3 regions of the Bacillus sp. F9_6S_D1_P_5 genome follow, and region 2 is predicted to be linked to each of the others. Evidence: riboswitches for the same ligand, from Rfam matches in the RefSeq annotation. Region 2 holds a riboswitch; each other region holds the start of a gene.
The links. A riboswitch is a leader RNA that binds a small molecule or an ion and turns the genes downstream of it on or off. The one in region 2 is predicted to bind S-adenosylmethionine.
Positions count from the first base shown of each region.

Region 1 (4,291 bases), on a different contig from region 2:
TTACATTTAACGGCTCTGCTTTCGCGGCTACGAATACTACTAAAAATGAAACAGTAGTAGCAGCTTGTGCAAAGGGAGGTACGGTAGGTACATATGGTGCAAAGATGCGCAGTGGTTACACTGTGGGATCACCTGTCTTACATACATTTACTAGTGGTCAGAAAATTACTGGTACATGGGTAACAGGTGAGTATGTTCAAGGGCATTATAGTAATTCTAAACAGTGGTTAAAAGTTACTTATAAAGGGATGACAGGTTATGTATCACACACAACATTATATAACGTTTGCTCATAAAACTATGTACTATAATAATAATTGTGGATATATTGAACTGATCTCTTTTAAGGATTAGTTTTTTTGTCTCCTAGTTTTTGATGGAGCATTTTTTGAAAAAAAAACCAACGATTCATTAAATCGATGGTTTTATGCTTATATATTATTCATTTGTATCTATATCAAATTTTTTCATTGCTTTTTGCTTATTTGAGACTTAGTTTTTTTGTGATTGCAGCTTATCGATTTTCCAGTGTGCTCCTAGAGGATCTAAAGAGCTTTCAATATAAAACATATATTCATCTGCGGTACTTGGTACTTCAAAAGCTATTTTTAATTCTACCGTTTCATTTGGTTTAACTTGTATATTAGAAGGGTTTTGGTCAAGCACCTTTCCTTCATAAGTTTTTCCGTCTTTTTCATCTTTTAAGTTATATTTTAATTCTGATAGTCTAATCATTTGACCTCGTACATTTTTTACAGAGACATTAACAACGATAGAATCGTTGCTATCATTTAAATATGCACTTTGAACGGTGCTCAAGTAATAGCCTCCCTTAACACTCTCACCAACTAATAAAATACCTTGTTCCAAGCGGCTCATATCTTCTTCTTCAAAATTTATTAATTCTTCATTTTCATTTTTTGTGGTTGGTTCTTCTAATGGAACATTTTCAACGGCACTATCTTTTTTATCTTGTGTGCAAGCAGCCGTAACACTGACTAATACTAGAATGAAAGTAAGTAATATGAATAATTTTCTCATAAAATTGATCTGTCTCCTTAAGTTTCTCAATTTTGTGCAACTATACATATAAGATTAACATAATATCTCATTATTGGCTCAAGATAGGTAATCTTTTAGACACCTTATTCTTTTTACTTTTCATATACATTCGATTGGTTCTCGCGATATTTGTTAATCTTTTAAAACATTGGCTTAGTAATACGGAGGGTTATTATAGATATATTAATCATATAATTTGTCCCTATCAAAATGAACATCTTTTGCATCTAATATATTGTAAATATATTTTATTTTGAAAGGATGTGATTATATGGCTCATAAATCTACTGGAGTGTTTCGAGTTCCGGTTTCTGAAAATGGGATTATTCCAACTGCTCTCAACATTATGTTAAACAATGATTCACGCTGCCATACTAGTAATGTAACGGTAACTGTTAAGAGAAGTCCAAACACTTCTTTCCCAACTCAAAATGAATTAGTTGAAATCTCTCGTACTTTTGTTTCTTTAGAACCAAACAGAACAACTAAGATTGTGTTGTTTACGCCAGAATTCCAAATAGAAGATTTTCTTGATGTTATTATTAGTGGAAATAAAGATGATGTTAAGGATGTTCTTGTATATTCTTTTTTAGCAGATTCAGCAGGTCACAATCTGCCATCTACTGTTTTCAGAAATGCAGAATACACTTTTGCTTGCTGACAACGTGATGATGTATTCTTTACTGTCATATATCTGAAGGGGAATGTTAAATAGGAGTTGATTTAACTTTTATTTGGCTTCTCCAAATAAGTCTGCTTTAGTTAAATAAACAAGGAACCGACTAATAGGTTCCTTGTTTATTTGCATGTAACATGAAATTTCGTGTCTATTATTCCGCAAGCAAAACAACATAATACCCTTATAAATCTCTATAACAATATGATTTTTCTGCATATCATTTAATGTATATCGGAAAAATAAGTATTAATAGATTGATTTTTATTATTCTGATGATTATAATAAATGAAAATCAAACAATTCTTATGTTGAGAAGTGGAGGGACGGGCCCTATGAAACTTCGGCAACCTCGTTTTAGACGAAAGGTGCCAAATCCTGCAGGTGAAAAAACATCTGAAAGATAAGAGCGGTTCACTTAGTCAAGAAGGCTACTCTTATTTCGATAAGAGTAGCTTTTTTTATGGCTAAAAGTTAAAGGGGGAATAGGTAGTGGAGTATGGTTTTTGGTTGCCGATTTTTGGGGGATGGCTTCGAAATGTGGATGATGAATCTATGCCGCCTACGTTTGAGTATGCAAAACAAACAGCGCAAGCGGCAGAACAATTAGGTTTTTCAACAACACTTATTGCAGAATTAAATTTAAATGATATAAAAGGTGTTTCAGCACCAAGTTTAGAAGCGTGGACAACTGCGGCAGCACTTGCAGCAGTAACTGATAAATTAGAGATTATGACAGCTGTAAGACCTGGGTTCCATAATCCAGCAGTTACAGCAAAAATGGCAGCAAATATCGATCAATTAAGTAATGGTCGTTTTACATTGAATGTAGTTTCAGCATGGTGGGAAGAAGAAGCGAGACAGTACGGCGGGGTATTTACCGCACATGATGAAAGGTATGATCGCACAGAGGAATTTGTAACAATTTTGAAGGGGCTTTGGAAAGAAGACGAATTTTCTTATAAAGGGAACTTTTATGAGCTTCAGCATACACATTTAAGTCCAAAACCTGTGCAGAAACAAGGCATTAAGCTTTATGCAGGTGGTGAGAGTGAGCGAGGAAAAGAGGTCATTGTAAATCACGCGGATGCATATGTAATGCACGGCGGAACAGTGGAAGAAGTATGTGTGAAAATAGAAGATATGAAGAATCGTAGAAAAAAAGTTACAGACGAGCCATTACAATCATTCGGGCTTGCGGCTTATGTCATTTGCTGTGATACAGAAGAAGAGGCGTTAGAAGAATGGAGACGCATAACGGATGTGAAAGATGATGCTTTAGGCTATGCGGGTTACCAAGATTTTATTAGTAAATCGCATTTGGAACAGCAAGTGAAGCTCAATGATTATTCCGTATCGAATCGCGGGTTACGTCCTAATTTAATCGGAACACCAGAACAAATTGCAGAAAGGATACTTGCTTTTGAAAAAGTAGGTGTGACGTTATTACTTTTACAATTTTCGCCACAGCTTGAAGAGATGAAACGATTTTCTGAAAAAGTGATGCCATTAGTTGAAGCAAAAAGAAAGGAATTGATTACAAATGAGTAAAATTTACATATTACATGAGAATAAGGAATGGACGAATCATTTAGTGAAAAGGCTGGAAGAACTGGAGTTACCGTATGAGGAATGGCTTTTAAATGAAGGAACACTTCCGTTAGAACAAGAACCTCCCCATGGTGTTTTTTATAGCCGCATGAGTGCCTCTTCGCATACGAGAGGGCATCGATATGCACCTGAATTGACTGAAGGGGTTCTTGCTTGGCTAGAGGGATACGGGCGCACAGTATTTAATGGATCTCGAGCATTACGTCTTGAAGTAAGTAAATTGAATCAATATGCAGCATTAAGAAAATTGGGGATACAAGTGCCGAAAACAATTGGTGCTGTTGGCCGTGATCATATAGTAAAAGCAGCAAGGGAGTTAGGAGAAGTACCGTTCATTACAAAGCATAACCGTGCAGGTAAAGGCCTTGGTGTTCAACTCTTTCATTCCATTGATGCTTTAGAACAATATTTGGACGGTCCGGCGTTTGAAGAACCCATTGATGGAATTACTTTAATACAGCAATATATTGAAGCACCAGAACCATATATTACACGTTGTGAGTTTGTAGGCGGTCAGTTTGTATATGCGGTTAAAGTAGATACATCAGAAGGATTTGAACTTTGTCCAGCAGATGCGTGTTCGATTCAAGATGCTTTTTGCCCAGTAGGAGAAGAAAGTAAGACAGAAGCGCCAACAAAATTTGAAATTATATCAGACTTCCAAGAGCCAATTATTGAACAATACAAAGAATTTCTAAAAGAAAATGAAATTACCGTTGCTGGTATTGAATTTATTCGCAGTGCGGATGGAACAATTTATACGTATGATATTAATACAAATACAAACTATAATTCTGATGCAGAGTCTGTAGCGAATCAATTTGGTATGCTTGAGCTTGCTACATTTCTTGGAAGAGAATTAGAGAAACAAGTAGAGTCAGTTAAATAGTATAGAAGGTTCTAGTGAAAACCTTTGTTAAAGTAATCGTGGGAGTATGGTCA
Region 1 covers NZ_JBTREW010000002.1:55,707-59,997, forward strand. Annotated here, with positions in the region: gene ACUXEY_RS03130 (SH3 domain-containing protein) at 1-296, shown strand, start outside; gene ACUXEY_RS03135 (DUF4352 domain-containing protein) at 493-1,041, opposite strand; gene ACUXEY_RS03140 (hypothetical protein) at 1,334-1,723, shown strand; SAM riboswitch class I at 2,042-2,148, shown strand; gene ACUXEY_RS03145 (LLM class flavin-dependent oxidoreductase) at 2,231-3,289, shown strand; gene ACUXEY_RS03150 (ATP-grasp domain-containing protein) at 3,282-4,238, shown strand; gene ACUXEY_RS03155 (hypothetical protein) at 4,253-4,291, shown strand, end outside.
Region 1: linked by a shared signal. The riboswitch ahead of ACUXEY_RS03145 (LLM class flavin-dependent oxidoreductase) and the one ahead of ACUXEY_RS23395 (ABC transporter permease) in region 2 are both predicted to bind S-adenosylmethionine.

Region 2 (4,291 bases):
TTGTACTCCAAGTCCGATAAAGCTTAAAAATGATTCTGAGAAAATAGCTGCCGGAATTGTAAATGATAAATTTACGATAATAATGCCTGTTAAATTCGGAATGATGTGTCCGTATATAATCTTCATATGCGATGTACCTAATCGCTCTGCTGCAATAACAAATTCTCTTTGCTTTAAGGATAATACTTGTGCCCTAACGAGACGTGCCATGCCAATCCATCCTGTTAATGCAAGGGCAATAATAATTGTAAAAAGCCCTGGTTTCATAACGATTAATAATAAAATAACAATTAATAAATATGGGATACCGTATAACACTTCAATCCCTCGTACAATCCACTCATCAATTAACGTTCCAAGGCGACTACGTCCTCTCACATATCCACTAAAGCCACCGATTAGTACACCAATTCCTATATCAAGAGCCGCTGCCACTAATCCAACTGTTAGTGAAATTTTCCCTCCAGCCCAGGTGCGCGCCCATATGTCTCTTCCTAGATCATCTGTTCCGAACCAATGCTCACTACTAGGGGGTAAGTTTGTTGCTTCTTTTACTTGTTCACTCGCAGTAAATGACGTTAAACTTTCGCCAATCAGTGAAAAAACAATAATTAGTAATAGCGTCACTGCCCCTAAAACTGCTATAGGGTTTGATATAAACTTGCGAAACACTTCCTTCTTTCGGCTAATCGTTTGCTGCTCTTTATTTATCGTTAATTCTTTTTTCTCTTCATTCGTTAATAACTGTTTATTGATTTCATAAACTCCCATTTAAATGTCCCCCCTCCTTACGTAATAGAACGAATACGTGGATCAACAATACGGTGAATAATATCTGTAACGAAAATACAAGAAATTAATAATGCACTATAGAAAATCGTCGTTCCCATAATGACCGGATAATCCCGGTTAAAAATACTATCTACAAAATATTTTCCTAGACCAGGAATGGAAAATATTTTTTCAATAACGAAAGTCCCTGTTAAAAGTCCAGCCATTAACGGCCCAACAAATGTAAGAACTGGAACAATTGCATTTCGAAGGGCATGCCTTATAATAATCTTCTTAATTGGTATACCTTTCGCTCTTGCTAATTTAATATAATCACTCTGCAATACTTCAATCATATTAGAGCGAACAAATCTCGTAATCACTGCAATTGGTCCTAATGCTAATGCGAAGGATGGCAATACCGTATGTTCGAATGTGCCCCAAGACGCTACTGGTAACAATTCAAACTGTATAGCAAATACTTGTATAAATAGTGGCGCTAAAATAAAACTTGGAATAGATATACCGAGAATCGCAAGTAAGCTCACACTATAATCAATTACTTTCCCATGATATAGGGCTGCAAATGTACCTGCTGCAATTCCGACTAATAATGAAATAATAAGTGCTTGTAAACCAATAATTGCTGACGGACCAAATCCTGTCGTTATAATTTCTGATACACCTTGACCTGTAGATTGAACAGATTCACCAAAATCAAAATGAACTACGCCATCTAAATAAGCGACATATTGATTCCATAACGGTTCATCGAGGTGATACTTCGCCCTCATATTCTGTATTACTTCCTCTGGAAAGATTTTCGCATCTGATGAAAATGGATCCCCAGGAATGATATGCATAATCAAAAATGTTACTGTCGTAATGACCCATAGCGTGAAAACCATAACCGATAGTTTTTTAATAACATACACTTCGATAACCCCCTAAACAAATGAATTTACTTTGTTTTATTGACATATTTGTTCCTATTACTTTTCCGCTTCTTAAAATACAAAAAGCCTTGATCTTAAAAAATAAGATCAAGGCTTAATAAACGAAGGCCCATCACTTATCTTTCAAGACTTGCTTGCTGGAATTAGCACGGTGTTCCTACTACAGAACCCGCTGCTGAGGTGTCATAGGGCCAGTCCCTCTACCTCTCTGGATAAGTAAATTGCTATATTATTATTTGGTTCAAATTGTATATTTCGAATTATAATTCTGAAAAAATGAAAAGTCAATCAAATTGGATATATTTAGAAAAATCAGTTTTTAATGTCGTTTATCGAAATTACGGTTTTCACTTATAATAAAAAGAAATACTGTTAAAGGAGTTATAAGATGGATCCCTTACTTCTTGCTACTATAGGATTACCCTTAACAATCGTTATACTTGTCATCATCGGGGTCTATAAAGTGAAACTTTAATCAGTGGGGGATGTTCATCCCCCACTGATTATTAGTTGAACCAATCGGGCTTTTACGGGCAGTTGATCCCCTACCTAACTTCTTTGCTTTCACTGAATTTTGAGGTGGGGAGCTTACTGCCCGTTAATGCGAGATAAACTCTTTATTAAAAAGAAACGTATCACTTCTTTTTATACTCCATGCGATAATATTACCGGTCAAACCATTTCTGAATTTCACGAAGAACAGAAGGCATTAGTATCCGAGGATGAAGACGGAGATGGTAAGAAGAAAAAATAACCTTGCGCATACGCAAGGTTATTTTTTCGTTTCTGCTTGAAAACGTTTATAGTATGTCGATGCTGTTGAAAAATTAATTTCTATATCACGAATCAAAGATGAATCTTCTTCTTTAGCTAACTTCTGTAATTTTTTCATCGCTTGTTCTGCTTCATTTAAGAAGCCAACATACATTTCATGTTCTTGTTCTTTCGACTTCGGCACACGAATTTCTTTACGTATGTGATCTATATCTTCTAACATGCCCGTTGTTACCTTCTGCACGTCTTCTTTATATGTAGCATTCGTTATTTCCTTACCGCCCTTTTCTTTTGCCACTTCCCATAACTGTAATGCTTTATTAATTTCTTTATTCATTTTCATATCGTATTTTTCATGTACTGCACGGTATTCTTTCATCTCTTCTGTTTGCTCAGTAGATTGCTCTACCTTTTCTTTCGGTTCTTTCGTATCTTTATTTCCATTACATCCCGCTAGAAGGATCATACTTCCCATTACAGCAATACCCAAAACCTTCTTCATCTCTTCTTCTCCTTTTATCTACAGCTACTACTCATTATAGTTTCTTATATCTTCACTTGTTATTATACCGAGAACATCCTACTTTTTACACTTAAGACGATAGCTTAATATACATGCCTACATTTTTGTCACAGTATCGTCACTTTATGCAAATAACTTTTGCATCACCTTACGAAGCTGTATGCGTTATTTCAAAGAAATGAAAAAAGAGCTGATTCAAAACGTATTTGAATCAGCTCTTTTTTATAATTTAAGCCTCTAAATTTTGTCTTTGTTGCATTTCAAACTGCTTTTCACTTCTTCTGGCCATAAATAGATAACATAATACAGCACCAATTTCACAAAGAGCGATTACAACCCCCATCGGTAATGCGGTGTTACTTCCCCCAATACCTACTAACGGTGCAACAAGTGCTCCTGAGATGAACTGTAATAATCCTAATAAGGCCGATGCTGTTCCTGCAGCTTGTTTCTGATTTCTCATCGCTAACGAGAACCCAGTCGTTGAGACAACCCCGACACTTGATACGACAAGGAATAATGAGCATAAAACACCAATTAAACCTATTCCGAGCACGATTGTCAGTAATAAAGATAGGCCACCAACAGCTGCGATAATAATACCAGCAACAAATAATGTCTTCTCATTCACTTTCCCTGCTAAACGACCTGTTACCTGACTAGCAATGATAATACCGATACCGTTGATTGCAAAGAATAAACTAAATTGCTGTGGCGACGCTCCGTATATGTTCTGCAACACAAATGGTGAGCCTGAAATGTACGCAAACATTGCCGCCGTTACTAGCCCTTGTGACAATGCATATCCCATAAACAGACGATCCTTTAACAGCTTTCCGTACGTCGCCAATGTTCCTGACAATCCACCCGTTTCTCTCTCTTCGGGAGGTAATGTTTCACGTAATACGAAAGTAGCTGATATTAACATGAATACACTAATTGCTCCAAGAACGATGAAGACACCGCGCCATGTTGTAAATTGTAACAATTGTCCTCCAATAATCGGTGCCAAAATAGGCGCTGCTCCGTTTACTAACATAAGCAGTGAGAAAAACTTCGTCATTTCAGAACCTGAATACATGTCACGTACCATCGCACGTGATATAACAATCCCAGCCGATCCTGAAGCCCCTTGTAAGAAGCGCAATAACACTAAACTCCAAATAGAAGGTGCAATAGCACAAAGTAAAGAAGAAGCAACATAAATAATAAGAGCAATAATAAGAGGTTTGCGCCTTCCATAAATATCACTAATTGAACCGACAAA
Region 2 covers NZ_JBTREW010000024.1:41,597-45,887, forward strand. Annotated here, with positions in the region: gene ACUXEY_RS23390 (ABC transporter permease) at 1-771, opposite strand, end outside; gene ACUXEY_RS23395 (ABC transporter permease) at 789-1,706, opposite strand; SAM riboswitch class I at 1,841-1,946, opposite strand; gene ACUXEY_RS23400 (DUF3951 domain-containing protein) at 2,329-2,481, shown strand; gene ACUXEY_RS23405 (hypothetical protein) at 2,500-3,003, opposite strand; gene ACUXEY_RS23410 (multidrug effflux MFS transporter) at 3,254-4,291, opposite strand, start outside.

Region 3 (4,291 bases), on a different contig from region 2:
AATAAAACATTAGAGACAATTAAAACATTTCGGTCGCTCCAATTCTCAAAGTATTTTGCAACAGGTAAAGAACATAAAACAAATAAAATCCCATTCAACCCCATCATCCATCCGAAAATTTCAGTATTACTTAGAGAGAATGAACCAGTACTCCATGAGAAAAGAGATTGTGTTGGTACAAATTCTTTTACATATAACGCAAGGTAAAGATCGAGTTGCATGAAAGCTATCATAATGAATATTCCAGCAACTATATAAAGAGCGAAAATTTTATCACTAAAGATTTTCGTATAATTATTCCATTGTTCTTTAAAGATTTTCGATATTTTGTTTTTGTCCCTATTATTTTTAGAAGCTTTTGGAAACGTTTCTCTAATTATGAAATAGATTGCTATAAAATAAATAAATGTAACAATTGTACAAGTCCATAACAATTCACTTCGATAATGAAAGAAGAAAAATGAACCTAACACTGGTCCAAATACAGCACCAATATTATTTGCTGTAACAAAAGTGGCAAAGACTACCCTTCTATCCTTTTCTGGCACTATATCAGCTATCATTGCAGAACTTGCTGGACTGTATATTGCCCCGCTAATTCCAATACCGATATAGGCTAAATAATTAATCCAATGTGAATGAGATAAAGCAAAAACCGCAAACATTGCTACTTGTATGATTGTGCCTAATAGCATGACAGGTCGACGCCCTAATCGATCAGCTAAATATCCACCTAACAAATTACCTATTATGCCTACAAGAGGTATAATTGCCATTAAAATTCCGCCAATTGCTTTACCAAAAGCATCGCTATAGTATATTGCCATAAACGGAAAATACATCCAAAACAATGTATTGAACATAGTTTCGCCAATCAATCTAGTTTTTAAATTTCTGTCCCAAGATAACCATTTCAACGTAATACATCCCCTATTTTAACTTGTCAAATATTCACTATACATTCTATAAACTGTCAGTCCAAGGGAAATATAATAACATAAATTGAATTTATTTTACAAATTAATATAGAAATATAAATTTTAATTACAACACATTCTCTAGTTATTATCCTTTAATGCAATTCGAACTCACAGATCACCGTTACTATTAAACTAGACTAGACCAGATTTAAGATATCACTAAAGAAATAAATGATTCATAAATAGAAAAGAACATTGATTTTTCAATGTTCTTTTCTATTATTTCTGCATATGAATTAGATTTATATTCGAAAAAGCGCCTTACCCTTGATTCCTCTGCGCCTCTTTAAACTCCTCCTTCACCTTATCTAACAATCCTTCTTCCGTAATTAATCGATACGCCGTATTTGCTAGTGCTTTTGCTGATGTAATTAACGCTTTGTCTCCAAGTTCTGAACGTGCTGCTTCTCTAAATTCATTCGTATGTGCAATTAAATCGTCTGAACCAATTTTAATGTACGGATGAATGGTCGGTACGACTTGACTTACGTTTCCTGCGTCTGTTGAGCCGATGCCAAATCTTTCTTTCCGATTTACGTCTTCACCTTGTAATTCTAGCTCTTCGGCTACGACTTCATTAAATGTTTTTGTTACGAGTAGTTCATCGATTTCATTTTGGAATTGATGAATTTTCACTTTCGTACCTGTTGCTAATGCTGCTCCCTCTGCGATATTTCTTACTTTCTCTGTTATTTCCGCACATCTTTTTCTCGTTGCTGCGCGGATGAAGAATCTTGCTGCAGCGTAGTCAGGAATAATGTTAGGTGCTTTTCCGCCCTCAGTAATAACGCCATGAATTTTCACATCTGACGGAAGTTGTTGGCGAAGTGCGTTAATGCTGTTATACAGCTGAATGACCGCATCTAATGCGTTAATTCCTTCTTCTGGTGAAGCTGCGGCGTGAGCTGCTTTTCCGTAAAAATGAAAATCAAGTGGATCGACTGCTAGTGATGGACTCGTTGTCGCTGTTTTTCCACTCGGATGAATCATAAGTGCCGCATCAATATCTTTAAATAAACCAGCCTTTACATAACTCGCTTTTGCACTACCGTTTGGTCCTCCTTCTTCAGCTGGTGTTCCAAACACGACAACTTCTCCCCCAATTTCTTCAAGCGTTTCTGATAATGCGATTGCTGCCGCAACGCTAATTGTGCCAATTAAATTGTGACCACACGCATGACCAAGTCCTGGTAAAGCGTCATACTCAGCTAAAAATGCGATAACTGGTCCTTGTTTTCCTGAGCTTTTTCGCGCGATAAAACCTGTTTCATGTCCAGCTATATTGTGCTGCAACTGAAACCCTGCGCTCCCTAGCAATAAACTTAACGTTCTTGATGCGTAAAACTCTTGGTTACCTATCTCCGGATTCGCATGAATATCATGACTTGTTTCTATGTACTTTTCCTTATTTCTTTCAATACTCTCTTCGATTGTTTTTCTTTGTGACGTTACTCCAGTAGCTCCCATTTTTCTTCCCCCTTATATTTTCACGTAAAAAAGCCTCTTTCTAAAAGATAGAAAGAGGCTTCTGCATATACAGTCAAAATGAGCTTCTTTCTTATCTTTCAAGTTACCTTGCTGGAATTGGCACAGTATTCATAATGAATCCGCTGCCGAGGTGTCATAGGGCCAGTCCCTCAACCTCTCGCGATAAGAATTTTCATAAAATTATATTAAATTACATTCATTCTAAGTTCATTCTGATTAAAAGTCAAGGAATTCCTATCCGAATTTACCGGATATCTAAAAACCCTTTTAATACACCAATTGTTTCTGGTGCTTGCAGTCTTGCACATACGTACGGAAATTCCGTACTACCTTCAAACATCATTTGGGATGTGAGTGGCGCGCCTGCCCAGAAGATTTCATCATCAATTACGATAAATGGGAATGCTTTGTTTTGTCTTTGTAACTTTACATTTTTTAATGGAACTGGTCCATCACTATACACTGTTATTTGCGCATTTGTACGCATTAATGCTTGCCATACTCGCTTATCCACTTGTTTTGTACTTGGAAGTGAAATAATAATTTTTCGTTTTGCGGCTAAAATATCTTTCAATAACCCTTTCGGCTCTTCAAGATTCATTTCCATAAACCAACGTAATCGTTTCGAAATTTTTCGCTCCCACAATTGTCTTGATGTCGTGCGATCATACACATCTCCGTGACGTTCTATATGAGCTGTTAATTGCGATAACGCTTGTTTTCTCGAAAGATTTTTACGCATATAATGACAATCTGATAGTTGAATGAACTTCCCTCTCGCCCTTGTCACTGCTACATTGACGAGGCGATGATTTTTATGGTCAAAGAATAATACACCAGGTCGTTCTTGCGGATAACTATCCACTGTATCAAATATCATCATATCTCTTTCAGACCCTTGAAACTTATGAACTGTTGCTGCTAAAACTGGTATATTTTGATATTTCGTTCTCTGCAATATTTCCCTGATACACGTTGATAAGAAACGGGATTGTGCTCTGTAAGGTGTAACAACACCGATCGATTGAACACCGTCTAACAATCCAATTAACATCATTTGCATCGCTACTAAACCAGACATAATGTTAAAACGAGAACCAGATGCAGCGTCTTTTAACGAAAAAGCGCCCATTAATCCCGTATCAAATAAAACACTCGCCTCATTTGCGAACGGTTGTAGTTGCGCAAGTTCTTTTCGCTCTGAAACAGACGGATGATCATATACTCTATTTTTATAAATAAATGAGTTTGTAAACTTCGAAATATCTGCATGCATACGCCTTTGCTCCTGCAACATGAAGAGGTTTGGATGTGCTTCTGATTTATTGACAGACTCAACAATTCCAGCATGATAAAACATATCTTCCCCAAGCCATTTTCGAACGAGTTCATGGTTCGCCATCGCAATTGGAGGTAACTGTAAAAAGTCCCCACAAACGACGATGCGTTTTCCAAGTGAAGCAGCTAATGCAATTTGCGGAACATATGCCATACTCACTTCATCTACGACAACTAAATCAAATGTACGCTCATAAATAAGTGAATCAATGGCACATTTCGATAAAGTTGCGCCGATTACTTTCGCATTTTCAATGTATTCTTTTTCTACTTCTTTAATTTTCGCTTTTTGCTTTCGAAGGTCACTTTCAATCTCTTGTATACGCTTCTTATCAGCAGAAGTCGCTTTATACGATAAAATCTTTTCGCGAAGATCTTGTCGTGTTTCTTCTAAATAGAGTCTTTCTTCTCCCCAAGATCCGTTCGTCGTTTCAACTAACTTCGACGCAAGTAACGTTTCATGATTTCGTATATGATCATGCTGG
Region 3 covers NZ_JBTREW010000001.1:533,224-537,514, reverse strand. Annotated here, with positions in the region: gene ACUXEY_RS02645 (MDR family MFS transporter) at 1-917, opposite strand, end outside; gene ACUXEY_RS02640 (M20 family metallopeptidase) at 1,242-2,447, opposite strand; SAM riboswitch class I at 2,536-2,637, opposite strand; gene ACUXEY_RS02635 (AAA domain-containing protein) at 2,713-4,291, opposite strand, start outside.
Region 3: linked by a shared signal. The riboswitch ahead of ACUXEY_RS02640 (M20 family metallopeptidase) and the one ahead of ACUXEY_RS23395 (ABC transporter permease) in region 2 are both predicted to bind S-adenosylmethionine.